Regions from separate parts of the Marivita sp. S0852 genome, predicted to be linked through region 3. Evidence: riboswitches for the same ligand, from Rfam matches in the RefSeq annotation. Region 3 holds a riboswitch; each other region holds the start of a gene.
What was found. A riboswitch is a leader RNA that binds a small molecule or an ion and turns the genes downstream of it on or off. The one in region 3 is predicted to bind cobalamin.

Region 1 (7,300 bases), on a different contig from region 3:
CGGGAAATGTTGCTGCAGGGCAGGCCGACACGGTCCTACTGGTCGGCAGCGAAGGGAGGAGCACATGGGGCTTTGCCGCGACCCTGCATGAGGCGTTGACGCTGGCGGGACACAAGGTCCATGCGGCACCAATGTCGCAATTCGCGCCAAATCGGTATACGGCCCGAGGATCCGTTTGGCTTCGCAGCGTCGAACCCTGTCGCTTCTTGGGCAGATCAAAACCCGGCTCGTGATCTTGGATGATTTCCACCGCACATACAGCTTCAGGAAGCATCAGATGGTCGACTTCCAGAACTTCGTCCATCACCTGATCTCCAAGTACGACATTCGGGTCGTGCTCGCTGGCGCACCCCGTATCTGACGTTGGGCTATGGAAGACGAACAGACTCTCGGTCAGCCGGATCATTTGCAGTATCGCGCTTGTCTTCGATGGTCGATCAAGCAAACCCGGAACGGGTGCGCATCATCGAAACTGACAGTGACCACCATCTGCGGGTTACACACGGTGTAGTCACCAGCCAATCGGCCCCGATGGCAGTCATTGAAAGCGCCCTTGGTCTCACACCTGACCTTTCCGGGATGCTCGGCAATCGCAAGGTTTTGATTGTGGAACGCGGCACCGATGCGCTGATCTTGAGCAAGCTATCCGGCCTATTGACCAGAGGCGACAAGGTGGGGCTATCAGATCACATTTATATGTGGCCTGCGCAGACGTCCACCAAGGCACCGATCTATGCGGCGTTCGCCATCGGCCAGAGATGGAATGCCGGCGTGCTACTCGACACCGATGAAGCAGGCCACCAAGCACACGAGAAAATCAAAGCTATGAACCTGAAAGCATATTCCGACGATACTGGCCATGAGTTTCGGGTGTTCATGCTTGGGGACGCAGCCGGTGTGAAGAAAACCGATGTTGCGATCGAAGATCTGTTTCCAGATGAGTGGTATCTAGATTGCATCAATCGTGCCTACGGACTGGCGCTCAGGCTGGAAGACCTTCCCGAAGATGGTTCAACTTTGATTGCCAAGCGCGTCGAGATGGCCATGAAGCAGCGCCAAGGGCGCGACCTCAAGAAGAAGGATGTCCTCACCGAAATGTTGAAGGACTTCGACAGCTGGAACGAGATCAGCGATCTGCCGAAGGGCACTGCTACTTGTGCAGGGCGCTTGCCCGAGTCTCATTAATTTGGTCTCATTATTGGCGAGTTCCGACACGCTGCGTGGGTACGGCATTATTTTCGCGTAATCAGGGTTATGTAATATGGATGCACAGCAGATGACTGACAGAGGGATCATCCTCCGCAGCCTGTCACGATCTGCGCATCAGATATGTGTCCATGATCCAACCATGTTCGGCACGCGCAGCAGAACGGAGTGCTGGAATCTGCTCGGCGGCGTCTGTCAAGGCACCGTGCCACAACACCTGTTGCGGCATGCCCAGAAAGGCTCCCCACCAGATGGTGATATACGTCGGGTCCAGTTGACGAAAGCTGCAATCCGCATCGAGCAGGACAACCACCGTCTCCGCCTCGGCGGGCCAACCGTGATCGCGCAGGCGTCGACCCGTGGTCACATGAACAGGTCCATTCACCGTGTTCAGCGGGATCGCATGGGCCGCCGTCAACGCCTGAATCGCCGTTATTCCCGGCACAACCCGCATCTGTGGCGGCGGCGACAGGCGCGCGGCGATGCGCAGGGTGCTGTCGTAAAGCGCCGGATCTCCCCATACCAAAAGCGCAACTGGCCCCGTGACACCAGCCGCTCCCAGGGCCGCCTGCCAGCGTTCGGCAATACGGTCATGCCATGCGGCAACCCGGTCTTGATAGGGCAAATTCGGATCGCGGACCGGATATTGAAAGGGAATGATCCGCGCTTTTGTGCCGCTGGCTGCGATAATGCCAAGCCGCAGCTGTGCCAAATCATCTTTATCCGTGCCTTTGTGCGGCACAAGGACGATTGCGGCATCACGAAGCGCCTGCATGCCCGCGCCTGTCACATGGTCAGGGTTGCCAGTGCCGATCCCGATCAGCCAGAGATGTTCGATGGTCATTACAAGCGGACGGATCCGGGCCGACAGGCGGCCCAGATCCCATCGCTTAGGCAGCGTTGTTGTATAAGCGGTGCGTGAACAGGCCGCGAACACCACCGCCCCGCAGCGCCTTGGCCCCGGCCAGAACCGCAAGATCGGCGATCGGTTCGATCACCACGACCAGCATATAGGCCAATCCAAAGGTCCAGACGGCGTTAAGGTTGTCCGCCCCGAACCCCTGACCGTAAAACGCCCAGAACGCCACCCAGGCGACGACACCGCCCTGATAGGCGACTGACATTTTGAACACATCTGCATAAGCCAGATCGACATAGGCGCGATCCCGCGGGATGATCCTGTGAGCCAGCGCATCAATGGCGAAAAGCGGCACCAATAACGTGGTGACGTTGACGAAATACATCGGCAGGTCTGTCGGAGCAAAGAACATGCCCTGCACCAAAAGCCCCAATGCCAGACCCACAGCCGAAGGTGCCGCCCCCAGCAGCAGGAACAGCGTTGTGCCAAGAATGAAATGCACCTCGGACACACCAACCGCGAAATGGGGCAACAGTTCGAAAAACACGAAAACGCCGATTGTGGCCAATACTGTCCGCGTGGCGAAAGATGCGATAGTATGGCTGGATAGATCGTTGGCGATCAGTTTGAAAGAATACCCTGCAGCTGCAGCCGCAGTGCCATAGGCAAATACCATTTTGGCGCCGTCAACGACGCCGGGTTCAATATGCATGAGACACGTCCCTTGTTAAGTCGCCCCTCCGGCGACGGGTGATTTGATGAAGGCAAACGCCTTCGGTTTCACGGCAGGTCTCCTGACTTGCGGGTCAATGCGCGCGGGCCCTTCCCAGCCATTCGGCCAGTGGTTTTGCCATTGCGCTCACCGCTTACAGTTGCGGGGGCAGTCCGGGTCTTTCACCCGATTCCCTTTTAGCCACATGCGTGGCACCGTGTTTTCACGTTACGTCAAACCGCTCTGTCTCGCAAAGGATATTTCCCGTATCAAAGCTGTGACAGCGCAGGGCGCGATCTGAGGCTCGATCAAAATTGGTCATGGTTTTTCTTGCGTGATCAGATGAAAGAAAGTGCCCGACACACGCCCGCGATGCGACCCGGTTTCCGCCACCGGATTGCCATCGGCATCGGCCACCTGCGCCAATGGGGCGTCTGGCTGATCAAGGATTGTGGAATAGTGGTATTCATGGCCGCGCAGCAGCACACCCGGATCGAAGCCCGGCAAGCGGGCCAGCAACCGGGCCTGCCGATAGCCCAGATGGAATTTCCGTTTTTCATAGCTGGTGACCAGACCAAGAAGTCCGGCCATCTTGTGACAGCGGCCCTCCTTGTCGACCAAGGCAGCGCCCAGGGCCATATAGCCGCCGCATTCACCATGCACCGGTCGGGTTTCGGCATGGGCTTTCAGTCCGGCGCGAAATATGTCGGCCGCTGCCAGCCGACCGGCGTGCAATTCCGGATAGCCTCCGGGAAGCCAGACCAGATCAGCACGGGCATCCGGCGCTTCATTCGCAAGGGGCGAAAACGGCAAAACCTCGGCCCCGGCAGCGCGCCAGCCTTTGATGAGATGTGGATAGGTGAACGAAAACGCAGCATCCTGCGCCAAAGCGATCCGCTGTGCCGGCGGGCGGGGCATGGTGCCCCCTGTCTGCAATGACCTGCCACATGCCGCAGCCCGGAGTGCAGCGATATCAACATGCTCGCGCAGAAACGCCGCATAGCCCGCGATAGCGGCGTCCAAGTCCGGATGCTCGACCGCCTGGATCAGGCCAAGATGCCGCTCCGGCAAAGTCAGATCCCCGCGGCGTGGCAACGCGCCCAGCACGGTCAGCCCCGCTTGCTCCATCCCCATCCGCGTCAGCCGTTCATGGCGTGGCGATGCAACGCGATTCAGGATCACACCGGCAAAAGGCAAATCGGGCGCATACATGCGAAAGCCCAACGCCGCCGCAGCAGCAGATTGCGCCTGCCCGCTGACATCCACCACCAGCACAACCGGCCACCCCATCCGCAAAGCTGTCTCGGCACTGGTACCAAACCCGGTCTGGCCGCGCGTGGCCACCCCGTCATAAAGCCCCATGGAACCTTCGGCGACGCAGATATCGGCCCCTTCCGCCTGCCCTGCAATCGCGGTCAGCAGTGCATCATCCATGGCCCATGAATCAAGGTTGAACGACGCACGCCCCGAGGCCGCGAGATGAAACGCCGGATCAATATAATCCGGGCCGGATTTGAACGGTTGGACGGTGATCCCCTGATCTGCCAAGGCCCGCAAAAGCCCCAGCATCACGGTCGTCTTGCCCGTCCCCGAAGATGGGGCCGAGATCATGATACCCGGTGCATCAAACATCGGTGTCGCTCCAACCGGCCCAAGGGCTGTGGGCGCTTTGCGGCCGGTAGCGGCGGTCGTAATCCTTGGCATACAGACAGCTGTCGTCAAAACCTTCGCCGCCCAGGGCAGGCCCGACAAGGATCAGCGCAGTGCGCGTAATGTCCGCATCCATCCGCCCGGCGATATCCGCCAGCGTGCCGCGTATGATCTTTTGGTCCGGCCAGGACGCGCGGAACACGATGGCAACGGGGCATTCTGCACCATAGGCGGGCGTCAGGGCCGCTGTCACATGATCCAGATTCTGGATCGACAGGTGAATGGCCAGCGTCGCGCCGGTGGTGGCGAAATTGGCAAGCGTTTCGCCATCCGGCATCGAAGAGGCCCGCCCGGGCGTACGCGTGAGCACCACCGATTGCGCAAGGCCCGGCAGCGTCAGTTCAACCCCCAACGCGGCGGCAGCGGCGGCAAAGGAGGGCACTCCCGGCGTCACCGACACCGGAATACCAATGTCGCGCAGACGGCGCATCTGTTCGCCCATGGCCGACCAGACAGACAGATCACCGGAATGAAGCCGCGCCACATCCTGCCCCGCATCATGCGCCTGCTGCATCTCTGCGATGATGGCATCCAGATCCATCGGAGCCGTGTTCACGACACGCGCGCCTTTTGGGCAATGGCGCAGGATCTCTTCAGGCACCAGCGATCCGGCATAGAGGCAAACCGGACACGCCGCGATCAGATCCCGTCCGCGGAGCGTCAGCAAATCCGGCGCTCCGGGGCCTGCGCCGATAAAGTGAATGGTCATGTTCCCTCTCCTTCTGCGATGGCGCAGCTCGCCATTCGGTCGGGTGAAATGTGCCGGACCCCGATCAGCCGCGCGCCGGGACCGGCCGCCGCCAGCGCTGCTGCCTCGGCAACGCTGCCGGTGCCATAGGCGGATTGCGACGCGCAGGACTGCGTAAGAGTGACCTGCGCGATCAACTGCTTTTGCGGCACGGGACGCAAGGCCAGCCCCAGCGTTCTGGCCAAAGCGATGAACGCGGCATGACGTGCCTTGATTTCGGCGGTGGCCAAAAGATCGGGCGCAATATTTGCGCCTGCCAGCATAAGCGCCGCGCGCAAACTTTCGATCGTCGCACCGCTGCGAAACCCGAACCCTGCCGCGATCATAACGTCACGCTCCATTGAACCACCGGGTAGCTGGCGGTCCAGCCACGCCGCGTTCCCAACGGCGTCGCCCGTGCCAGTTCGATGCGCAGCATCTCTCCGCCCAGGCCCGCATGGGCCTGCGTCAGCAAGGCTTCGGACTCCAATGTCACTGCATGGGCGACGATCCGTGTGCCCGTGGCAAGATGCGTTTCAAACCAATCCAGCAGCCCGTGTGACACGCCGCCTCCGACAAAAACAGCGTCCGGCACTGGTAAATCGGCCAGGGCCTCGGGGGCGCGGCCCTGCACAACGGCCAGACGGTCCACACCAAGCTGCGCGGCGTTGCGGGTGATCCGGGCCGCACGATCCGAACGCGGCTCTATGGATGTTGCAGCAAGGCTGGGATGGCTGAGCAGCCACTCGATCCCGACAGACCCCGATCCGCCGCCGATATCCCACAAATGCTCAAACGGGCGCGGGGCCAATGCCGACAGCGCCAAGGCACGCATGGGCCGCTTGGTCATCTGCCCGTCGCTGTCGAACCACCCGTCAGACCGCCCACTGGCAACGGACACCACCTGGCCCGCGCCGCTTATGCGGATCGCGGCACAAACCGGATGGGCAAAGGCGAGATCCGGCAAATCCGAGGCAAGCGCGTCTGTGCGCCGTTCGCGCGGGCCACCTATAGATTCGTGAACCACAAAGTCAGACGCTCCGAACCCGGCCTGACACAAATACGCTGCCAGCTCCTGAACCGCCGCTCCATCACGCAACAGCACGATGATCCGCTGTCCGGGTGCAAGCACCGGACGCAGCCGTGCCAGCGGCGCGGCATGAAGCCCGAAACACGCTGTGTGCTCAAGTGGCCAGCCCATGCGCGCCGCCACCAGCGAAAAGGTCGACGGGCCGGGCAACGCTGTCCATTCATGCGGGGCCAGCTGTTGCGCGATGCGACTGCCAGCGCCAAACCAGAACGGATCGTTAGAGGCCAATACCGCCACCCGTTGCCCGCGCAGCCCCAAAAGCTGTGCGATGCCATCGGCAAAGGGCACGGGCCAGGGGATCAGCTTGGCCTTGATCTGTGGCAACAGCCCCAGATGCCGGGTCGGCCCCATCACCACCTCTGCCGCATCAAGTGCTGCAAGGCTTGCGCGCGGCAAACCATCCGGCGCATCTTCGCCCACACCGATGATGGTCAGCCAAGGAGCATCAGCCATGACGAAAAACCTTCTGGTGCTTGGCGGCACAACCGAGGCAACCGCGCTTTGCCAAAATCTGGCGCGTTCGGGCATTTCTGCGACCGTCTCTTTTGCGGGCCGGGTGTCGCAACCGAAGCGCACACCGCTGCCACAGCGCGTGGGTGGCTTTGGCGGCATCCCGGGGCTTTTGGCATATCTGAGCGCCCACGCCATCACCCATGTCATTGATGCAACCCACCCGTTTGCCGCCCGGATGAGCCGCAACGCCGTGGCGGCCTGTGCGCAGGCAGACATTCCACTGATCGCCTTGACCCGTCCGCAATGGCAGCCCGAAACCGGCGATAATTGGACCCATGTGCCGGATATTGCCAGCGCAGTCGCAGCACTGGACCGACCGGCAACGCGCATCCTGCTGGCGATTGGGCGCATGCATCTGACCGCGTTTGCGGTCCATCCGCAGCATTTCTATCTGTTGCGCCTGGTTGATGCCCCGGATACGCCGCCGCCCTTTAGACATTACGAGATCGTGCAGGATCGTGGGCCGTTCAGCATTGCAGGCGA
Region 2 (7,300 bases), on a different contig from region 3:
CGCGCCCTTGCGCTGCAAGCCGATCTCGGGCGCGGGCGCGCCAGGTGCGACGGGTGTCGTGCACCATTGGGCAGGCAGCGTGGTTTCGGCAATGACCCGTGCCATGCGGCGTCGATCCGGTGTAATACGCGCGGCCAGCCACTCTGCCATCTCGATCAGCGCGGGAATCGCGGTATCTTCGGCAATCGCCCGTCCCGCCAACGCCCCATCGGCGCGCAGGCTCAACCCCGATGCCGTTTGCTCGATCCGGATGTCCGCGCTGTTCTGGGTCAGCACCGGGCGCGCGCCGCAATCCACGGCAAACCCGATTTTGGCAGGCAGCTCCGGCAACTCTGCAAGCCGGGCAAGCAAGGCCTGCGTCAACCGGTAGGTGATGTCCCCCGGCTGCCAGAACGGCGCGACCAGTATGTTGCGCCGCGCTTCGAATGCGGGGTCGGCATCAATCAGGTCCAACCTGGCCAGGGCGGCCACCAGATGCGCGTGATCGGCCTCGGCAACGCCCCGGATCTGCAAATTGGCGCGGTTGGTCAGATCAAGATAGCCATGACCATGGTGCCGGGCCAGATCACACAGACCCAACGCCTGCGCCGCTGTCAATCGGGCCAGGCGCGGACGGATGCGCACCACCAACCCATCGGCGGCCATCATCGGGCGATGGGCACCGGGACACCAGCCCTTGATCACCGCGGTCATGCGCGCGACCCTAGGCTGGCGATAACGGAATTGCGCCGCGTCTGCCAAAGCCCGGCCTCCCGCAGCGCCCTGAACCGGTCTTGCATGGCGCGATATGCCTGCGGGTTTGCGTCCTGCAGAAAGCCCTCTGTTTCCGGATCACCCAGCGTGGCGTCGTGATACAGATCGAACAGATGCGGCGGTACGGCACCAGCCAGATGCGCGAAACTGGCCATGTGATCCAGCGTCGCGGCGATCTCGGCAGCCCCTCGAAATCCGTGCTGTTTCATCCCGTCGATCCAAACCGGATTGGCCGCACGGGCCCGGACGACGCGGGCAATCTCTTCGGTCAGCGCGCGCGCTCTTGGTGTTTCAGGGGTCGTGTTGTCCAGATGATACAGCGCGGCCTTGCCCCCCGTAATGGCCTTTGCGGCGGCAAAACCGGCTTCATGCGTGGCATAATCGCGCGCCAACAGCAGATCGGTTTCGGGCAGATCCTGCGGATGGATAAAACTGTCCGCTTGGGCCACGCGGTCGCGGATGCCAGCCGTGTTACGGGTTGCCACATCGCCGTCCAGCGCCCAGGCGCTTGCACTCAGCCAGGCCAACCCCGCCTCTTCGCGGCCCAGATCGCTGTAATCGTCCAAAGCCGCACCAATCCCTAGCCCAAACTGCCCCGGTGCCGGTCCATAGACCCGCGCCAGATCGCCAAGCGTCACATACGGGTTCCAGTCGGCGGCTTCGTCACGGGCCGCCAGGATGCGCACGGCTTGGGCAAACAATGCCGACAAGGTCGGGAACACATCGCGGAACAGGCCCGAAACCCGCAAGGTGACGTCGATACGCGGGCGGTCCATCTCGGCCAGTGGCAGAACCTCGATACCGGACACACGTTCTGATCCGGCATCCCAGATCGGGCGCACCCCCAGCAAATGCAGCGCCATGGCGAATTCCTCTCCGGCCGTGCGCATAGTGGCAGAGCCCCACAGATCAACGATCAGGCCACGCGGCCAGTCGCCCTCGTCCTGCAAATGCCGCCGGATCAATTCATCAGCCAGCCGAACACCCTGGGCATACGCCGCGCGTGTGGGCACGGCGCGTGGATCGGTTGTAAACAGGTTCCGACCTGTCGGCAGCACGTCGCGGCGCCCGCGATACGGCGAACCCGAGGGACCGGGCGCGATACGCAGCCCCGCCAACGCGTCCAGCAATGCTTGCCGTTCGCCCGCCACCGATTGTGATGTGGCAAAGGGGGCTGCTTCGCGCGGTGTTCGGCCCCAGACATGCAAACCCTTGCCGAACTGGCTTTCCTTGATGTCACAGACAAAGCGGTCGATCTGCGTGATCGCTTCTGCACTGCAACTGGCCCGTTCCAGACCCAGATCGTCTTCCAGCCCGAGTGCCTGCGCCTCTTCACGAATATCGCCTTGCAACCGGTCGCGCCGTCGCGGATCAAGCCCATCGGCGTTGGAGAATTCGTCCAGCAGCGCTTCCAGCCGGATCAGTGGCTCGGGTGTGCCACTGGTGCGCAAAGGCGGCGGAATATGGCCCAGCGTGACCGCACCGATGCGGCGTTTGGCCTGCGCAGCCTCGCCCGGATCATTGACGATGAACGGATAGATCACCGGCAGCGATCCGGTCAGGCATTCGGGCCAGCACGTCGCGGACAAGGCCACAGATTTACCCGGCAGCCACTCTAACGTGCCATGCGCGCCGATATGCACCAGCGCGTCGGCGTGGCGCTGCAACCAGAGATAGAACGCGACATAGCCGTGACGCGGGGTGCGGGCCAGATCGTGATAGCTGTCCTCTCGACCTTCAGGCGTGGCGCGTTCCGGCTGAAGCGCAATCCACACCCGACCGCGCCGGACCGCGGCAAAGTGGAACGCGCCATCCCGGAAAGATGGGTCCGTTTCGGGATCACCCCAAACCTCTGCCAGCGTGTCGCGCAAGCCCTGCGGCAATCGCGCCAACGCCGCGCGATACGCCTCTAACGGCCAGGCGGTGCGGTGCGTTGCCAGGGCATCGTGTAACGGTGTCTCCTCTGTGCCGATGTCATAGCCTGCCATTCCCAGATCGCTCAGGATTGACCTGGCCGATTGCGGCGCATCAAGCCCGACCGCATGACCCATGTTCCAATCCTTGCCGGGATACGTGGACAAAACCAGCGCCACGCGCCGCTTTGCAGCTGGCAATGCGGCAAGCCGGGTCCACCCCTGAACACGATCGGCGATTGCATTGATGCGTTCGGCATCGGCCCGATGCGCAAAGCGGGAATATTGCAAATCCGCATCGCGCTTGCCCGGGTCCTTAAAGCTCGCCACACCAGCCATAATGCGGCCATCGACCTCTGGCAGCACCACATGCATCGCAAGATCGGCCGGCGACAGGCCCCGTTCTGCACCGGCCCATGCCTTGCGCGTCGATGTGGCCAAAGCCACCTGAAAGACCGGCACGCCTGCCACGTCCAGCGGCGACGTGCCCGCCGCGCCTTTGCCGGAAAAGGCGGTTGCATTCACAATCGCCACAGGTGCCAGCAGCGCAACCTGACGGCGCAGCCAGCCCGCAGCCTCGGGTGTTTTGAGCGATGCGGCAAACAGCGAAACCACGTCAAACCCGCGTGCGCGAAAGGCCGCAAACAACGATGTGATGGGCGCAAGGTCAGCGGCGACAAGGTAAGAGCGGTAAAAGACGATCAAGATGCGCGGCTTGCCGGCCCGGGCCGCCTCGGTCCCCAGCGCCTGAACCGGGCAACAGGTGCCCTCCTCGGGTGTCCATGACCCCACCGGCGGCAGGGACACGGTGCTTTGCACCGGACCCGCCTCCAGCCCCGCCGCCTGCGCCATATGCGCCAGCACGGCCTGCGCGGCGACCGTCCCGCCCGTGTCACACAGCCGCGCCAGCCGCGTTAACACAGGTTTGGTCACAGTCGAGATTTCGTCCAGACGGCGGTCTTCGCGCCCGTCAGCGGGCAGCACGGCCAGCGCGATGTGTTTCTGCTGCGCCAGCGCCCGGATCTGTTGCAATCCGTAGGGCCAATACGGCACGCCACCGATCAGACGGACAAGTATGGCTTTGGCACCGCTAAGCGTTTGGTCGATATAGGTATCGACCGACAATGGATGTTTAAGCGCCACGATATTGGCCAGCCTGAGCGACGGCAAACGGCCCTCTGGCCCACCGCCGCGATGCCAGGCCTCCGCGAATGCGCCTAGATCGGAATCCGACAGCGACAACACCACCAGATCCGCAGGCTCTTGCCCCACGTCAAAGGGTGTCTCGCTCTCTTCCAGACCGTGACTTTCGCGAAAGACCACATGCATGGCGGCTACTCTGCAGCCCTGGCAGGGACTGACCGCAGCGCTGTATGGATCACATCCGCGTTGATATCCTCATGTTCGGCAATCACCACCAGCCGTCCCTCGCGGGCCTCGTCAGGGTGCCAGGCGCGGTCAAACTGATGCCGGACACGGGCACCTACGGCTTGTACCAAAAGGCGCATCGGCTTGCCTGCGACAGCGGCATAGCCCTTGATCCGCAGAATGTTGTGATCCCGCGCCAGCCCTTCGATGGACGCAACAAGATCGGCGGGATCGTCCAGTTCCGGGATCGTGACGACAATGCTCTCAAAATCGTCATGTTCATGATCATCAGCCCCGTCATGATGCGACGGGCGCGCGTCCAGATCATCTTCTGCTGCGGCCTCCAACCCCAAAATGATACGCGGATCAACCACCCCTTCCGCCACTTCGACCACAGGCACGGTGCGCACGGATTCTGCCGCGATGATCTCTTTTGCACGGGCAACGCCGACAGGCCCGGCCAGATCGGGCTTGGTCAGCAGGATGATATCGGCGCAAGAGATTTGATCGCCGAACACCTCGGACAAAGGCGTTTCGTGGTCGATGCTGTCATCAGCCAGCCTTTGCGCATCCACGCGGGCCACATCCGTGGCAAAGCGCCCTGCCCCGACGGCTTCGGCATCGGCCAGCGCGATGACGCCATCAACAGTGATCTTTGAGCGGATGTCGGGCCAGTCGAACGCCTTGAGCAGCGGCTTGGGCAAGGCCAGACCAGAGGTCTCGATCAGGATATGATCCGGGCGCGGATCAAGCGCCATCAGCGCCTCGATCGTGGGGATGAAATCATCGGCGACGGTGCAGCAAATGCAGCCATTGGCCAGTTCCATGATGTTTTCCGCCGGACAATCGGGGATGGCACAGGATTTCAGGATATCACCGTCGACCCCCACATCGCCGAATTCATTGACAATCACCGCCAGACGCTTGCCGCCGGGATTTTGCATCAGCTGACGGACCAGCGTGGTTTTGCCGGAACCCAGAAATCCGGTGATGACGGTGACGGGAAGTTTCGCAAGGTCTGACATGTTAGTTCTCCAGTGGGGGAAGACGGGCGACACAGTTACGCTTGAAATGCTCGGGACGTTCGCGCCACGGGATCAGGCCATCCGCGGTGGCGTGATAGCGGAGGGCACCGTCCAGGATCATCTCCGGATCGTTGAGTTCATCGCAATTTGCGAACACATAGGTCCAACGCGCGCCACCCCGCAGCGCGATTGTGCACCCATGGTCGCAGTTTTGCAGACATTCGACGGGCGTTACGCGTATCGCGTGAGGCACCGGCAAACGGCGCATTGCGTCGAACAACACCTGCCCTGGCCAGCGGTCATCGCCGGGATCGTCCCGGCCGCGACGGCACTTGGTGCAAATCAGCAATTCAGTTGGATTTTCTGGCAGTTCTGCCGTGTTTGTCATGGCTCTCGGTCCCATATCGCATGGAACGCGGGAACGGATGGCGAGGATACTCCGGCTGCCGGAATCGCCCCGACACCAGAACACCCCGTCCGGTTTCGTCGTCTTGTGCTGGCAGGTCTCCCGGCTTGCGGATTCAGGGCTCTTGGCCCTACGGTCGATCTGCCTTCCCGGCGGCTGCCAGTGGCGGTGATCGACCTTTCCGGTCACGGTCGCGGGGGCGGCTGTTTTGACCGCGATAGATTGCGGCTCAACATTCCCTTTTCACCTGCAGCTGCAGGCACCAACACAGAAGCAGCATTTGCCGAATCCATTGCCACTGTCAAGAACAAGAACAGGCGCGACATGCGCTAGGCGGGTGCGGTCACCGGGTCGGGCCAGCGCAAGCTGGCGATCAGAACCACGGCGGCCATGATTGAGGCCGTCCAACCCGGCAGCAGGGCAAGCACAGCAATCGTGATCCACACTAGGGCCGAGCCCTTCCGAACCATCCGCACGCGTTGATTGGCCGACAGTGCCGCCACCGCGATCACAAACACGATGCCCGAAAACGCGGCATGTGCGATCTCTGCCGTCCCGCCTTGCAACAGCAAACCGGGATAGGCGATGAACAGCATGGGCAGGGCGTAACCGACCCCTCCCAGGCGCAGCGTGTCGCGCGCAACGCGGGTCCACGGAGCCTGGGCGATGGTCGACGACACAAAGACCGCGACACAGACCGGCGGCGTAATAACCGACAGCGCGGCGTAGTAGAGCACAAACAGATGCACCATCACGGGGTCCAGCCCCTGCTGGATCAAGACGGGCGCAAATACAGCAGCGACCAGCACATAGGCAGCCGAGGTCGGCAACCCCATCCCCGCGATCAGACAAACCACCGCCATGATACTGGCGATGGCCCAGATGTTGCCACCGGCAACGCCGATGATCTGCGATGTTACGGCGATGCCGACACCTGTCAGATTGACCATCGCAACAAAAACCTGCGCCGCGACCAGCAGGATACCAACGATAACAACCCCTTTGCCCCCGTCCCGAAACGCGCGCAGCAAGGTGGCCGCGATTTCCGACAAGGTGCCACCCCCGGCCAAGGTGCCGATGCTATAGGCGACGATGATGCCGATCATTCCGAAACAGGCGGTCAACTGGATCGAATTTCCGTTCCAGATGCCCCAGGCCAGCCCCGCGATTCCCGCAAGGATCGGCGCAAGGCGTTGCCAGTTCAACGCAGCCTTCCAGTCCGGCAGATCGGAGGCGTCCACTTGCCCCAGATTGGTGCGTTTGGCGATCAGATGGATCGTGGTGAAGACACCCAAATAGAACAGAAAGGCCGGCATGAACGCCACAGCGGCAATGGTCCAGTAATTCACGCCCACGAGTTCGGCCATGACAAAGGCTGCGGTGCCCATGATGGGTGGTGCCAGCTGACCGCCGGTCGATGCCACGGCCTCGACCCCACCGGCAAAAGGGGCCGGATAGCGAAGCCGCTTCATCAAGGGGATGGTGAAATTCCCCGTGGTCGCGATGTTTGCGACAGACGACCCGGAGATGGACCCAAACAAACCGCTTGCAATGGTCGCGATTTTCGCCGCCCCCCCGGGGCTCGCCCCACCTGCGCGGGCAGACAGATCAAAGAACGTCTGGCCCGCCCCCGTGTGCAACAAAAGCGCTCCGAACAGGATAAAGGCCGCCAGCGTTGTCGAGGCGATCGAGACCAGCATGCCCCAAAGCCCGCGATCCGACAGGAAAATGACCTCGGTGATGTAGTAGATATCAAAGCCACGATGCCCAAACGCGCCGGGAATTGCGTCGCCGAAAAAGGCATACGCGACCATCCCGCCAACGATGATGGGAAA
Region 3 (7,300 bases):
CAGGCGGATCATGCGCAAGATTCCGGCAATGTCGCGCTGGTTAAAGGCCATCACCTCGACACCCGCGCGGATCAGGTCGGCGGCGATATCGGCCTGCAAATCCGAAAATGTCAGCACAAGATCGGGCGACAGGGCCAGGATTTTGGGAATGTCAGCAGAGGTAAACGCGCCCACGCGCGGCTTTTCGGCCCGGACCCGTTTGGGCCGGACAGCATAGCCTGTGACACCTGCGATGCGGTGCTCTTGGCCCAGCAGATACAGGGTTTCGACGGTTTCCTCGGTCAGACAGACAATGCGGGTCGGGGCGGTCATGGCAGCACCCCCAGAGGTTCAATCAACAGCCCGTGGCGCGTGTGCACGATGTTTGCGTTCAGGCGAAACACCCGCGCCAGCATATCGCTGGTCAAGACGTCCTCGGGCGGGCCGTCTCCGGCAATGCGCCCGGCGTGGATCACAATGATGCGCGAACAATACCGCGCAGCCAACGACAGATCGTGCAGCGACGTGAACACGGTGCGGCCGTCTTTGGCGAGCGATTGAAACACCTCAAGCGTGGCGATTTGCGCGGCAGGATCAAGACCGGCAATCGGTTCGTCGGCAATCAGAAGCGGCGTTTCCTGCGCCAATGTGCGGGCAATCAGTACGCGTGCCTGCTCTCCACCGGACAGATGTGTGGCAATGCGCGAGCGAAAGCTGTCCAGCCCCATCCGCGTGAGTGCGGCGTTGACGCTGGCCTGATCGGTGGCCGACAGCGACGCGCCACGGGCCAGATAGGGCAGACGGCCCAGCGCAACCACCCGTTCCACGGTCATGGGCCAGGCAATCTCGCGCTTTTGCGGCAGCCAGGCGGCCTGTGCTGCGCGGTCTTTCGGGCGCAACTGTGCCAGGCTGCTTGTGCCTTCAAAGGGCAACAGCCCAAGCGCGCCGCGCAGCAAAGATGTTTTGCCCGCGCCGTTTGGACCTATCAGTCCCACACATTCCCCGGCCCGAAGGCGAAGCGAGGCCGCGTCAACAACCGGGCATTCGCCCCGGCGCACGGTCAACGCATCCAAAGCCAGAAGGGTCATGCGATTTCCCTTCGGGTTTTGTAAATCAGATGCAGAAACAGCGGCGCGCCGATCAGGGCCATCACAACCCCCAGTTTCAGGTCGCGTTCCGGCAGGATCAGCCGCACCGCAAGATCGGCGGCAAGCACCATCGCGGCCCCGCCAAGGGTAGAGGCCCAAAGCAATGTCGAGGGGCGACCCTGCGCCACCCGGCGCAGGATATGCGGCACGACCAGCCCGACAAACCCGACGGCACCGGCCACTGCTGTTGCAGCCCCCACTGCGGCCGCGGTGCCGAACAACAACCGAAGCCGCAGCGATGTCAGCGACACGCCAAGCGCTTCGGCCGCGTCTTCGCCCAATGTCAGCGCATCAAGGCCCCGCCCCAGCGTCGCCAGCGCCAGCCAGCCCAGTGCCATGATCGGCAGCGCCAGCCAGACATGGCTCATGGCGCGATCGGCCACACTGCCCATCATCCAGAACACGATCTCGGAGGCGGCATAGGGGTTGGGCGACAGGTTCAGCGCAAGCGATGTGAGTGCGGCCGCAAAGGCCGATACGGCGATGCCTGCCAGGATCAGCGTCAAGGACGACCCGCGCGGACCGGCCAGCAGCAGGATCATCCCCACAGCCACCGCCGCAAAGGTCAGCGCGGTCAAGGGCAGCGCCAGGGCAAAGGTCACCGCAAGACCGGTCTGAAGCGCGATCACCGCGCCAAGTGCCGCCGATCCGGAGACGCCGATCAGACCGGGTTCGGCCAGGGGATTGCGCAGAAAGCCTTGCATCGCCGCACCGGCCAGCCCCAGAGACGCGCCCACCATGGCGGCCAGAAGCGTGCGGGGCAGGCGGATGTCCTGCATGACCGTCACGATCAGCGGATCGCCGCTCCCGAAAAGCGCGGCAAGGCCCGTCCCCGCGGGGATGGCGGCATAGCCCACAAAAAGCGATATCAAGGACATCGCCGCAACAAGAGCCAGTAGCGCAACAAAGAGCTTCACTCTTCGACCTCCCGCGCGTGTTACATGTTCGGGGCCAAAGCCCCGAACGGCGACCGCCACCACACCGGAGAACCGTTACACCCTGCGCACCCCGCGCGGATGTAGGGTGATCGGCCACGGCAGGTCTCCTGACTTGCGGGTCATGGCGTGGATCGGGCCTTCCCGGGCGGTCCCAGTGGCATTGTCCGATCACGCTGTCCGCTTACAGTTGCGGGGGCAGTCGCGGGGTTGCACCGCGTTCCCTTTTCACCGGGTTTTGCCCGGACCGTGACAGCTCTGGCGTACTCTGCGGAACCGACCATTGCAAGCACCGGGGCCGCCCGGGGTGTGACGGGAGCGGCATGGGAAACGATGGGACAGATATGGGACGCGCTGGGCCAGGCGGGGGTGATTCCGCGAATCGACGCCGAATTTCCAGGTTTTTTGCGTGATCCGTTATGCTTTTTTCGTAAAATAGCTGCGATAAGACATAATGTTCCACTTTTGTTTTATATGCTTTCGGGAAATTATGGGTCTCGATGGTCAGAAAATGCCGGCACAATATCTTGTGGTTAATGATGAATTGCTCGGATCATTTGCTATTTTTAGCCCCTGATTGCCTACCAGATGCTGTGTTTGGGGTATGTGTAAAACAAAGGTTTGTGTTTTTTCCCATAAAAAACTGTTGCGACCCATGCTTTCCCATGGCATCCCTAATGCACAAGATGAGAGCAGGAACAGCAAACGAGGCGACAAAGACCTCAACGCGGTATCCAAACAATAAAAAAAGCAGGTTTCATACAGGCCCCCGCTTTCATCTAACACAGAGATCCGGCGCGCGGGCGAGCAGACATCCCCCCAGGTGGCGCGCGCAGTCGGACTTTCCCGGAGACGGGACACGGGCGGCGGGTTGATCAGTGGCAGCAGATCAACCCGCCGTTTCCGTTTCCGGACCCAAGGCGTGAAAGGACCAGTAGGGCAGTGACCCGCAAGCTAAGGTTCAGAGGCGAAAGTCATCACAAGGTTGATGGCAAGGGTCGGGTGTCTATCCCGGCCTCGTTTCGCCGTGTGCTGGAGGCGGGCGATCCGAACTACACCGAAGGTCTGAACCCCGAATTGGTCATTGTCTACGGCGACAAGCGGCGCAAATATCTTGAATGTTATACGGTCGAAGCCATCGAAGAGGTGGACGACAAGATCGAGGCGCTTCCCCGCGGATCGGTCGAGCGCCGGATGCTGCAACGCTTGTTCAACACCCAATCCCATGCAACCAGCGTGGATGACACCGGGCGTCTGGTTTTGCCGGCCAAGCTGCGCGAAAAGATCGGCCTGTCCTCTGAGGCGCTGTTCACCGGTGCCGGTGACACCTTCCAGATCTGGGAGCCCGAGACCTACGAATCCGAAGAGCTGGCGGCGACCGAAGAGTGGCTGGACGATCTGCCCGACAATGTTGACCCGCTGATCTTCCTTGATGGGCCATCAGGAGGCTAAAACATGTCTGCTGCCGCTGCCTCGCCGCCACATGATCCACATATTCCGGTTTTGCTTGCCCCGCTTTTGCGGGCGGTCGCGCCGGTTTCGGGGGTCTGGATCGACGGAACCTTTGGCGCGGGCGGGTATGCACGTGGTTTGATCGAGGCAGGTGCCGACACCGTGATCGGCATCGACCGTGATCCGCTGGCGCATGAGATGGCAGCTGCCTGGCTGCCCGAGTATGACGGGCGCATCCAACTGCATCAGGCGAATTTTGCCGAGATGGACCAGATTGCCTCAAACGTGGACGGTGTGGTGTTGGATCTGGGCGTGTCGTCGATGCAGCTTGATCAGGCCGAGCGCGGATTTTCGTTTATGCGGGACGGGCCGCTTGACATGCGAATGGGCCAGGATGGGCCGTCGGCGGCGGATATCGTGAACGAGGCTGACGAAGTCGATATTGCTGACATCCTTTATACCTACGGCGAAGAGCGCGCGTCACGGCGGATCGCCAAAGCAATTGTTGCCGCGCGCAAGATCAGCCCGATCACCCGCACGCTGGCGCTGGCCGGGATCATCGAAACCTGCCTGCCGCGCCCCAAGCCCAACCAATCGCACCCGGCCACCCGCAGCTTTCAGGCGTTGCGCATTGCTGTGAATGACGAATATGGCGCGCTGATGCAGGGTCTGATGGCGGCGGAACGGGCGCTGAAACCGGGGGGATTGCTGGCGGTGGTCAGCTTTCATTCGGTCGAGGACCGGATGGTCAAACGCTTTATTCAGGCGCGCGCCGGGCAAACCGGGCGGGCCAACCGCTATGCCCCCGAGATCGAAACAGACACACCGGCATTCGAAATGGTGACCCGCAAGGCGGTCGGCCCGGATGCGGGTGAAGTGGATGTGAACCCGCGCGCGCGGTCGGCAAAGCTTCGGGTGGCCCGACGCACGGATGCCCCCGCCGGTGCGATTGATGCAGGCCAGATTGCGCTGCCCCAGTTGAAGGATAAACGCTGATGCGGTCGTTAATGTATGTTCTGACGTTCTTGACAGTGATTGCCGCCGCTTTTTGGGCCTATCACGAAAACTACAAAACCCAGGCCGCGTTGGCCGAGGCGCAAAACACCCGCGCCGAAATCCGCGATGCGCGGGCGCGTCTGGCGGTTCTCAAGGCGGAATGGGCGTATCTGAACCGCCCCGACAGGCTGCGCGATCTGGCGGAAATCAATTTTGAAAGGCTGGGCCTGATGCCTCTGCAACCCGATCAATTCGGTCGCGTGGATCAGGTGGCCTATCCCACACCGCCAGAACTGCCCATCACCGAGTCGGTTGAAATTTCCAGCGCCGGAGCCAATCCATGATCCGCACACCGCTGCGCCCGCTGGCGCGTATCCTGGACGCGCGCAAGAAAGGCGAAAACCCCGACGCCATCGAAAAGGAAAACCTGCGCATCCGTCACGAACAGATGCGCGATATGTCCCGGTCGCGGGCAGAGGGCCGATTGCTGGTCATGGCGGTGATGTTTTTCTGTGCGTTTGGCGTCATCGGGGCGCGCATGGGCACGCTGGCGGCGTCGGAACCGGCCGAACCCCGCGCCCAGGCAACAGGGGCGTCTATCATTGCCAGCCGTGCCGATATCGTGGATCGCAAGGGCCGGATCATGGCGACGAACATGGAGACGTTCTCGCTTTATGCGCATCCGCAACAGATGATTGATCCGCTGCGCACCGCGCAGGAATTGGTGAAGATCTTTCCCGAACTCAACGAAGAGCGGTTGATCAAGGATTTTACCGGCAAGCGCAAATTCATGTGGGTGCGCAAGAAGTTAAGCCCGGAGCAGAAACAGCAGGTGCATGATATCGGCGAGCCGGGGCTTTTGTTTGGCCCGCGCGAAATGCGGCTTTATCCCAATGGCGCGCTGGCGGCCCATATTCTGGGCGGCGCAAGTTTTGGTCGCGAAGGCGTACATTCCGCCGAGGTGATCGGCACCGCCGGTATCGAGAAGTTCTTCGACGCAGAGCTGCGCGACCCGGCCCGCGAAGGCGCGCCACTGGAGCTGTCGCTGGACCTGACGATTCAGGCTGCCGCCGAGCGGGTGCTTTTGGGTGGGATGAAGCTGTTGAATGCCAAAGGGGCCGCCAGCGTTCTGATGGACGCCTATACCGGTGAGGTGATCTCGATCGCGTCCCTGCCGGATTTTGATCCCAATGACCGGCCACGCCCCCTGACCGACGGTGATGCCTCTGACAGCCCGTTGTTCAACCGCGCGGTGCAGGGCGTCTACGAGCTTGGATCGACCTTCAAGGTCTTTACGTCGGCGCAGGCGCTGGAGCTTGGTCTGGTCAATCCCAACACCATCATCGACACGTCGCCGCCGATGCGGGTGAACGGGCACCGGATCGGTGAATTCAACAACAAGAATTACGGCCCGCTTTCGGTGTCCGACATCATTGTCAAAAGCTCCAACCGCGGCACGGGCAAGCTTGCCTTGCAGATCGGTGCCAAACGGCAAAAAGAGTTTCTTGAAAGTCTGGGCTTGTTCAAGCCGACCCCGCTTGAAATTGTCGAGGCCACCGGCGGCCAGCCGCTTTTGCCGCAGCGCTGGGCGGATATCTCGACCGTGACCATTTCTTACGGGCATGGCATCAGCACCACACCCCTGCATCTTGCGGCAGGCTATGCGGCGATTGCCAATGGCGGTCATTACGTGGCCCCGACGCTTTTGAAACAAGCCGGACCAAAGCTGGGGCGGCGGGTGATGTCCGAACGCACCGCCGCGCAATCGCTTGACATGCTGCGCAAGGTTGTCACCGAAGGCACCGCCAGCTTTGGGGACGTGCCGGGCTATTCCGTGGGCGGCAAAACCGGCACGGCGGACAAGCCGCGCCGTCGCGGGGGCGGGTATTATACGGACAAGGTGATCAACACCTTCGCCTCTGTATTTCCGGCCCATGATCCGAAATACGTCCTGATTGTCACGCTGGATGAACCTGTTGAAACGAGCGGCAAAAAGCCCCGCCGCACCGCTGGATGGACCGCTGTTCCGGTTGCGGCTGAAATGATCCGCCGCGTTGCGCCGCTTCTGGGCTTGCGTCCGCAGGTCGAAACAAGGCATCTCAGCAGCATCATCAACACCTCGAACTGACGGGACACCACCCGTCACGAGAGCCACTGAACAAGGGGTGCGTTATGGGGGCAGGTGCCAAAAGTCTGGCTGATCTGGGATTGACCGCACGCGGCGGCGCAGACGCGATTGTCACTGGTCTGGCTGTTGACAGCCGCGATGTGAAAGAGGGTTATCTGTTTGCCGCCCTTCCGGGCACGCGCATGCATGGCGCAGAGTTCATCCAATACGCGCTTCGCATGGGGGCGTCGGCGATCCTGACCGATCTGGATGGCGTCGACATCGCCGAACAGGACTTGGCAGGGTCGACCGCAGCCGTGGTTGTCGCCGCAGACCCCAGACAGACGCTGGCTTTTACCGCAGCGCTTTGGTTTGAACGGCAACCCGAAACCGTTGTGGCGGTCACCGGGACCAATGGCAAAACCAGCGTGGCCAGCTTTGTGCGCCGGATTTGGCAATTGCTGGGCGATCCGGCCATCAACCTGGGCACCACCGGGGTCGAGGGCGACTGGCAAGCGCCGCTTGCGCACACAACCCCGGAGCCCATCACGCTGCACCGCGCCTTGGCCGGGGCCGAAGCCGCAGGGATACAGCACGCCGCGATGGAGGCGTCCTCGCACGGGCTGGCCCAGCGGCGTCTTGATGGGGTCAACCTGCGCGCTGCGGGCTTTACCAACTTTACC
Region 4 (7,300 bases), on a different contig from region 3:
ACACGGCAAAGCACCGCGATACGGGCGCGCGCGGGTTTGGCCCGCACCTTTCAGATTTCGGCCCTGGCGATGGAAGATACCGTCCTTGAAAATGTGCTGCTTGGGTCATTGGGGGCCTCGGGGCGGCCATGGCGGTTTTGGCAACCTGCCCTGTCCGACAACACATTGCGCGCCAAAAGCGAGGCGGCGCTAGAGCGTGTCGGACTGGGGGATGTGCGTCATGTCCGCTGTGCGAACCTGTCCCATGGGCAACGTCGACAGCTTGAAGTCGCGGTCGCGCTCACACTGTCTCCGAGGGCGTTTGTGATGGACGAACCCATGGCCGGTCTGGGAAGCGAAGGATCAAAACAGCTGACAGGGTTTCTTGACACGTTGCGCGATGAGGCCCCGATCCTGTTGGTGGAACACGACATGGATGCAGTGTTCGCGCTGGCCGACCGGGTCACGGTTCTGGTTTATGGACGAGTGATTGCCACCGGCAGCGTGGATGAAATCCGCGCCAACCACGAGGTGCGGCAGGCCTATCTTGGAGATGACGCATGACCATACTGGACGTTCAGGATCTGACCGCCAGTTATGGTGCGGCACAAGCCCTGTTTGGCGTTGATCTGCGCGTAGCCGAAGGCGAAGTCGTCGCGATGATGGGCCGCAATGGCATGGGCAAGACAACAACGGTCAAGGCGATCTGTCGCATGATCCCGTCCCAAGGTCATCTGACGTTTGCCGGACAAAGCCTTCACCTCCTGCCCAGCCACAAAGCCGCGCGCCTTGGTATTGGCCTTGCCCCGGAAGGCCGCCGCTGCTTTCGTGATCTAAGCGTCGAGGAAAATCTGCTGGCCACATCGCGACCCGGCGCATGGACCCTTGCAACTGTGGCGGACTTGTTTCCACGGCTAGAGGAAAGAAAACACCAGCTCGCGGCATCTTTGTCGGGCGGCGAGCAGCAGATGCTTGCGATCGGACGGGCGCTGATGACCAACCCGCGTTTGCTCATTCTCGACGAAGCGACCGAAGGTCTGGCCCCGATCATCCGTCAAGAGATCTGGACCGCCATTGCGCGTTTAAAAAGAGAAACCGGAACATCCATCCTGTTGATCGACAAATCGCTGAAAGAACTGTCGCAAGTGGCCGATCGTGCCGTGATCCTGGCCCGTGGGAAAACCGTTTGGACCGGAAAGCTATCGGAAATTACTCCCGAGATTTCAGGCCGTTACATCGGAGTGTGACGCGGCGCTGACTGTCTATTGCAGGATCGGTCGGATGCGCCCGGATTGCTATTGGGTGGTGCCTTGGGTCGCGGACCGGCGTTCAGTGACCAGCCGGTCAACCGCATCCGCCACCTGGGCAACCGCCCGCAATGCATATGGTGTGCCGCAGACCCAGTCGGGCGAGCTGTGCAGCACCGGGTAATCGCCCAGCGCGGGATGCGTGGTCATTTCCTCGGATCGTGAAAAACCACCATAGCTGGGCGATCCGACCAAAAGATCAGGTTCGTGCAGAACAACCTGTTCTAAAGCCAACCGCCCATTGCCCGCCACGCCAAGCTCGGCCGACAGGTTGCGCGCACCGCCTGCCGTCAGGATATCATGGCTCAACGTGCCTTCGCCCAAGGCAAACCCGTTGGGATAAAAGAACGCGGCGAGCGGGGCGGTCGGTTCGACATTGGCCCGGTTTGCAAGCCGGTCTTCCACGTCGCGGGCCAGAGTGTCAGCCGCAACATCCTGTTTCAACACACGCCCCATTGCGCGCAATTGTGACGGGATCTCATCCAGCGCGCGGGTCAGCGGAAACTGTATCACCTCGATGCCAACCTCGCGCAGCATGTCCAACAGCGCCGGATCGGTAAACCTGCCAGCCACCACAATGTCAGGCTGGGTGACGGCAATCGCTTCGGCACGACCATTGTTCTGGGCAAAGCGCTGTGCTTGTGATGCCATGGATGACGATCGGGGATCGACGGACAGATCGCTGAGGGACACAATCTGATCCGGATCGGCCAAAAGCATCACCAGTTGATCGGTACACACATTGACCGACACGACTTTCGGCAGATCCGAGGCGCTGGCCCAGACAGGGGTCAGCGCCAAAAGCAAAGGCGTCAGCAGACGCAGCATCGCCTAGAACGTCGTTTCGATACCAAAACGGATGGTCCGCTCTGGCGCATTGTAGCCGCGCACCGTCTGGTATTCGACATCACCGATGTTATCGATTGCGCCATAGACAGCAGCTCTGTCCGTGATGGCATAGCGGGCTGACAGGTTCCAAAGTGTATAATCATCAAGCGGCGTTGGTGAGCCAAAACCATCAAGAATATCCGCTACACGGGTCATCGACACCCCGACCTGAAGCTGATCGGTCACGTCAGCATCCAATGCCAGCGAAAGATCGTGACGCGGGACACGAATAAGGCGATCTCCGCCTTCTTCTGCGTTGGTCAAAGTATAGGCCCCCGTCAGCCGGACCCGGTCAGAAAACGCATAAAAACCGCTAAGCTCAAGACCGCGGGTTTCGACCGTATCGTCAATTTGTGTATAGCAGCCAAAGCTTTGCGACGGCAGACAATCCGGTGAAGACCCAAAATCAATCAGATTGTCGATCTCGGACCAGAACAGCGTCGCGCGTACTGCACCACGGGTTCCATAGCTGTGGTCAATGCCCAGATCGAAACTGCGGCTGGTTTCAGGATCAAGAACGCCCGATCCTGCGAAGGGACCGAACCGTTCATAAAGCGACGGCGCGCGGTATCCCGTGCCCAGAGACGCGCGAAGGCTTGTCGTATCGGTCAGAGCATAGGACAGTGCCGCGCGACCTGACACCTGGCCGTCGAAGTCAGAATAATCATCGTATCGCAGGGTCAGCGAGATTTCCAATTGATCATTGGGCGTGGCCTTGATTTCGCCGAAAACAGCGGCATTGGACGCGTCATACTTATTGCCGTCCAGCGACGCGCGCTCTTCGGTCCAGTCGGCACCAAACGCCAAGCCGACGGTCGGTGAAATTTCGCCCTGCGCAAGATAGGCAACGGTGTCACGTTGCCCATTGAAATCTTGCGTGAACCCGCCCGCATCAAAGCGATCAACCTCGTATGTGCTGAATGACAGCTCATGCGACCACGCTCCAAGCTGGTATTCGCCGAACAGACGTACACCTTTGCGCGTCTCGTCGAATTCGCCCGAGGCGTCCGTTGTCGAGCGATCAAATTCAGACGTGCTGTCAGACCAGATGCCCGACATTCCCAACCGGATCGTATCGCTGACCTGATAGGCTGCGAACAGGTTGACAGAGCTTTGTTCAAAGCCATCATTCTCGTCATTGGTATCCCGCGCCGAAAAGCCCTCGGATGTGACACGACCCAAGCTAAGCGCCAGTTCGGCACGTTCGTCCAGGTAGCCGAAACTCAGATTGGCGGCCCCTGTTTCAAAGCTGCCGAGCTCTAGCTTGGCGTTGCCCGAAAACCCGTCGACCAAGGGTCGCCAGCTTTGGACATCGACAACACCACCAATCGCGTCCGATCCGTAAATCGCGGATTGCGTGCCCTTGATTACTGCAATGCGATCCAGTGATCCGGTAAGAAGCGTTCCAAAATTAAAGGCTGTCTGGGTGCTTGACGGGTCTGTAACGTCGATGCCGTCGACCCGAACGCCAATATACGACCCGCCAAGTCCGCGAATGCGGACGGTGGCGCGGGTGCCCAAACCACCGTTCGATGTCACCGACACACCCGGCAATGCATCCAGCGCAGCGGACGCACCGATCCCTTTGATCGACAATTCGGGACCTTCGGCCACATCAATGGTCGCGCCGGTGGTCTCAAGGTTGGTCGGCAGAAGGCCCCCGTAGACAACGATCTCATCGAGTTCGACAACGGCACCACCTGTCTCCTGAGCCGCGGCCAAAGACGGGGCGACCATGATTGTGCATAGAAGAAGTTTGGATGTGAGGCGTGACATGACATGTCTCCCGGCTTTGTCTGGCGCACCGCGCCGGCTTAATAAATAATCTGGAATGCCTGAGCATCCGCAGACGGTGATAGACACCACTGCGGACGTGCCGCCGCCCCAACGCACCCCGCGTCCGGACTGGGTGTTGGCTTACGGCAGGTCTCCTGACTTGCGGGTCTGTGCTCTGCTGGCCTTCCCAGTTCCGTTCACCGGACCCAGTGGCACTTTCAGCGTCGCTCGCCGCTCACAGTTGCGGGGGCAGTCGCGGATTTTTCGAAAGAAGCACCGCGTTCCCTTTTCACCAACCGTCTTGCAACGATCGGACCGTAAACATGTCCATCTGCACCCTGACGGTCTGGTGCGTCAAGTCTGGTTTACGCGGCATATTGGATAAGCTGATCGACCCCGGCTGCGAGACCGGATCACATGTCGCAATCTGCGCCATAGGTGCATCGGCGGAAAAAGGTTTTTTCAGTCGAGTGTTTTTGTAAGGATTGCATTTCTGATTAAAATAGTCGACAACTATCGCCATGAGAGAATCCCAGCCACCTGTCTGATGCAGGGCAGCCCGGACACAAACGAGGATGCATGCAATGGTTCGGTTGTTGAATTTGTTATTTCCAAAACACGAACAAGACGCGCAGTGTTGGCGAGACGCTCTGTATGGTTGCCTGTCACAAGATGGCGGGTGCGAATGCAGCTTTGAGACGCTGTCAGACGTTATGCGAGGTCGGACATGAACGCCATGAGCGACAAGCTAAGTGCTGCCACCACAACGAACTCTGACTGCGAGATTCAGGTTCATGACGCACGCGCCTTGATCCCTGACGGGGTGCAGGCAAAAATCGTGCTCGACGCGCAGGTTTACACGCTTCGGATCACCCGCGCCGGCAAGTTAATTCTGACGAAATGAAAATGGAGCGCGACATTCGCGGCGCCGCCGCCGTGGGGCAGCTGACCGAAGTCACAGCCTGGGAGGCCGAGTTGATCCTCAACCTCCGCCTTTGGCAGGATGGCCCGAATGGACAAACTCTGGTCTGGAACAGCTATGCCACGGCTTTTGGACAAAAGGACGGACGGGCCGAACTTTTGCGGTTTGAACGGCTGATTGCGATGATCGACACCCATATGGTGCGGCCCATGGTCCGGCACGGCGTTGCATGTCGGTGCATCGGATCGGACGAAGCGGTCTTTGCCAACATGGTGCGCTTTGCCAGTGACGGCGATCTGCACGAGGCATCACTGATTGCAACACTTTTGGTTTGGCCCGCATTTGCAGAGCACCTGGCATTGCTATCCGCAGAGGTAGGAACCGGCACGCGCGAGCTGGTCCGAGGGCACAATCCGGCACGCGACGGGTTGACCAATTCACAGATCACCAGACACTGATGACACATATAAAGTATCTCTTCATACCCAGCCAAAACAGGACAGGCGTCGCCTGCTATTTGCGAGGATCATATGGCCAAAATTCCCAGCCCCTGCATTGACGTTTGCAAATTCAAACGCGCCGGGCACTGTATCGGATGTTCGATGACAAAGGCGCAGAAGTCACTGTTCAAGGATCTAAAAAAAGACAAACACCGTTTGGCTTTTGTAGAAATGTTGCAACGGCAGCAGGACGCATTGGGCAAGTACAGCCACTGGAAACTAGCCTATGCGAAAAAGCTGAAAAAGAAGAAGATCAAGCTGGTCTGGGATACTGACAAAGCGGCCTGACGCCAGAACGAAAAAAGCGGCACCCCCATGGCACCGCCTCTAACGTGCACTTGCGTTGCGATCAGCGCAGATGCGCGCGCAGGAACCAGGCAAATTTCTCGTGCTCTTGCCCGCGAGCAATACATAGGTCTTCGGTGAGTGTGTCACCGTTCTCTGCCGCCAGTTCGCCTGCGCCGGCCAAAGTTGCCGCAAGCGTTTCCTGTGCTTCCATGAGGGTCTTGATCATTTCTTCGGCGGATGCATGACCTTCGCGCTCCGACACTTTGGACCGCTTCAGCATCCCGGCAAGCGTGCCTTCCGCGTGCGCATCAAGCGCTTTTACGCGTTCCGCCAGATCATCCTGAGCGACAAAGTGATCTTCGTAGATTTTCTGGAACAGTTCATGCAGGGGACCAAAGGCCATGCCCGTCACATTCCAATGAAAATTCTGCGCCATCATCGTGGTCACGGCTGTTTCCGCAACACATTGATTCAAGGCATCTGCAATTTGTTTTTGAGCATCTGTGGACATAGACATCGCTGTTTGTGTCATGTCACCCTCCATATCGGTTAAAATACTGCTGGCTGGCACGTCGGCTGGCTTGCTTATCCTAATAGATAGCAACTGTCCGCGAAATGCCAAGCGCATTTTAGAATTATTCTAAACTAGATCGAATTTTTCAACGATTGACGTCATAAGAAACCCGCAGTGACGCCGTGCATAAGGTTTTACTCGGGACCGCAAGAGGAAGTTGGTGCTTGCGACGTCATTGAGGGCGATGGATGAGGCCAACTGCAAAAGCAATGTTTCATCGAACGACAAGTCGGCTTCTCCGGGGATATACAGAATTGGAAGCTTACCCAGCGCCTGTGACAGACATCGCATCAGAGTGTCCGCATAAGCGGTTGTCGCAACCTGTTTGTCACAAGACAGGACCGCGCAGGCCTGAAACAGATCCTGATAGGATTTGGCTCTGGACCGCCGCCCAACCCGCCTTAACGTATCAATAAAGTGCTTTTCCTGTTCGGTGAGCGTGGGTGCTGGCCGGTGTGTTGTACCGGCAAATTGTTGATGCACTGCCCCCATCTTGGATATTCCCGTTCATTAACCAGACCGCAAGCGGTGTGAATTTCAGATTCCTGACAATATTACTAGGAAATATATAAGAAAGGCTATGCGGTGCAAGCACTTTGGGGTGGTAAATCCTGTTTTTAGGGCAACACAGCCGCAACGGCGATATCGAGTTTGTCGACCACCTCGGTGATTTGGTCGTCGGTGATGATAAAGGGCGGTGCCAGCAAAACGTGATCCCCAAGATTGCCATCGCGTGTGCCCCGCATCGGATAGCAGATCAGACCGGCATCAAAGGCCGCTTTCTTGAACCGGTTGGCGGTGTTTTCCGACGAGTCGAATGGCGTCTTTGCAGTCCGATCCTGCACAAACTCCATACCGCGAAACAACCCTTTGCCACGGATGTCGCCAATATAAGGATGCTGGCCAAACCTGTCTGTCAGCGCGGCAGCAAGCTTTTCTCCCTGCGTCTGCACGTTCTGAACCAATCCCCGGTGCAGCAGCGCTTTCACAACCGCAAGCGATGTGGCGCAGGCCACAGGATGACCGAGATAGGTATGGCCGTGCTGAAAGAACCCAGATCCGTCTG

Region 1: linked by a shared signal. The riboswitch ahead of ACG74X_RS14910 (energy-coupling factor ABC transporter permease) and the one ahead of ACG74X_RS09740 (FecCD family ABC transporter permease) in region 3 are both predicted to bind cobalamin.
Region 2: linked by a shared signal. The riboswitch ahead of ACG74X_RS14850 (DUF1636 family protein) and the one ahead of ACG74X_RS09740 (FecCD family ABC transporter permease) in region 3 are both predicted to bind cobalamin.
Region 4: linked by a shared signal. The riboswitch ahead of ACG74X_RS14000 (TonB-dependent receptor plug domain-containing protein) and the one ahead of ACG74X_RS09740 (FecCD family ABC transporter permease) in region 3 are both predicted to bind cobalamin.

Annotation. Positions count from the first base shown of each region.
Region 1 covers NZ_JBIQWA010000006.1:157,310-164,609, reverse strand. The annotation lists partial or broken gene ACG74X_RS14930 (PepSY-associated TM helix domain-containing protein) at 1-233, shown strand, start outside; gene ACG74X_RS14925 (hypothetical protein) at 230-361, shown strand; gene ACG74X_RS14920 (hypothetical protein) at 430-1,185, shown strand; gene cobF (precorrin-6A synthase (deacetylating)) at 1,310-2,050, opposite strand; gene ACG74X_RS14910 (energy-coupling factor ABC transporter permease) at 2,097-2,777, opposite strand; cobalamin riboswitch at 2,832-3,012, opposite strand; gene ACG74X_RS14905 (cobyrinate a,c-diamide synthase) at 3,096-4,409, opposite strand; gene cobM (precorrin-4 C(11)-methyltransferase) at 4,402-5,196, opposite strand; gene ACG74X_RS14895 (cobalamin biosynthesis protein) at 5,193-5,576, opposite strand; gene cbiE (precorrin-6y C5,15-methyltransferase (decarboxylating) subunit CbiE) at 5,558-6,757, opposite strand; gene ACG74X_RS14885 (cobalt-precorrin-6A reductase) at 6,756-7,300, shown strand, end outside.
Region 2 covers NZ_JBIQWA010000006.1:147,286-154,585, reverse strand. The annotation lists gene cobG (precorrin-3B synthase) at 1-693, opposite strand, end outside; gene cobN (cobaltochelatase subunit CobN) at 690-3,995, opposite strand; gene cobW (cobalamin biosynthesis protein CobW) at 4,001-5,059, opposite strand; gene ACG74X_RS14850 (DUF1636 family protein) at 5,061-5,447, opposite strand; cobalamin riboswitch at 5,540-5,747, opposite strand; gene ACG74X_RS14845 (TRAP transporter permease) at 5,795-7,300, opposite strand, start outside.
Region 3 covers NZ_JBIQWA010000004.1:132,540-139,839, reverse strand. The annotation lists gene ACG74X_RS09750 (cobalamin-binding protein) at 1-312, opposite strand, end outside; gene ACG74X_RS09745 (ABC transporter ATP-binding protein) at 309-1,067, opposite strand; gene ACG74X_RS09740 (FecCD family ABC transporter permease) at 1,064-2,005, opposite strand; cobalamin riboswitch at 2,145-2,329, opposite strand; gene mraZ (division/cell wall cluster transcriptional repressor MraZ) at 3,005-3,514, shown strand; gene rsmH (16S rRNA (cytosine(1402)-N(4))-methyltransferase RsmH) at 3,518-4,510, shown strand; gene ACG74X_RS09725 (cell division protein FtsL) at 4,510-4,854, shown strand; gene ACG74X_RS09720 (peptidoglycan D,D-transpeptidase FtsI family protein) at 4,851-6,638, shown strand; gene ACG74X_RS09715 (UDP-N-acetylmuramoyl-L-alanyl-D-glutamate--2,6-diaminopimelate ligase) at 6,683-7,300, shown strand, end outside.
Region 4 covers NZ_JBIQWA010000005.1:447,480-454,779, forward strand. The annotation lists gene ACG74X_RS13985 (ABC transporter ATP-binding protein) at 1-543, shown strand, start outside; gene ACG74X_RS13990 (ABC transporter ATP-binding protein) at 540-1,226, shown strand; gene ACG74X_RS13995 (ABC transporter substrate-binding protein) at 1,275-2,114, opposite strand; gene ACG74X_RS14000 (TonB-dependent receptor plug domain-containing protein) at 2,118-3,950, opposite strand; cobalamin riboswitch at 4,078-4,285, opposite strand; gene ACG74X_RS14005 (hypothetical protein) at 4,274-4,432, shown strand; gene hemP (hemin uptake protein HemP) at 4,678-4,854, shown strand; gene ACG74X_RS14015 (hypothetical protein) at 4,857-5,330, shown strand; gene ACG74X_RS14020 (DUF1289 domain-containing protein) at 5,403-5,660, shown strand; gene ACG74X_RS14025 (Dps family protein) at 5,722-6,192, opposite strand; gene ACG74X_RS14030 (aspartate aminotransferase family protein) at 6,852-7,300, opposite strand, start outside.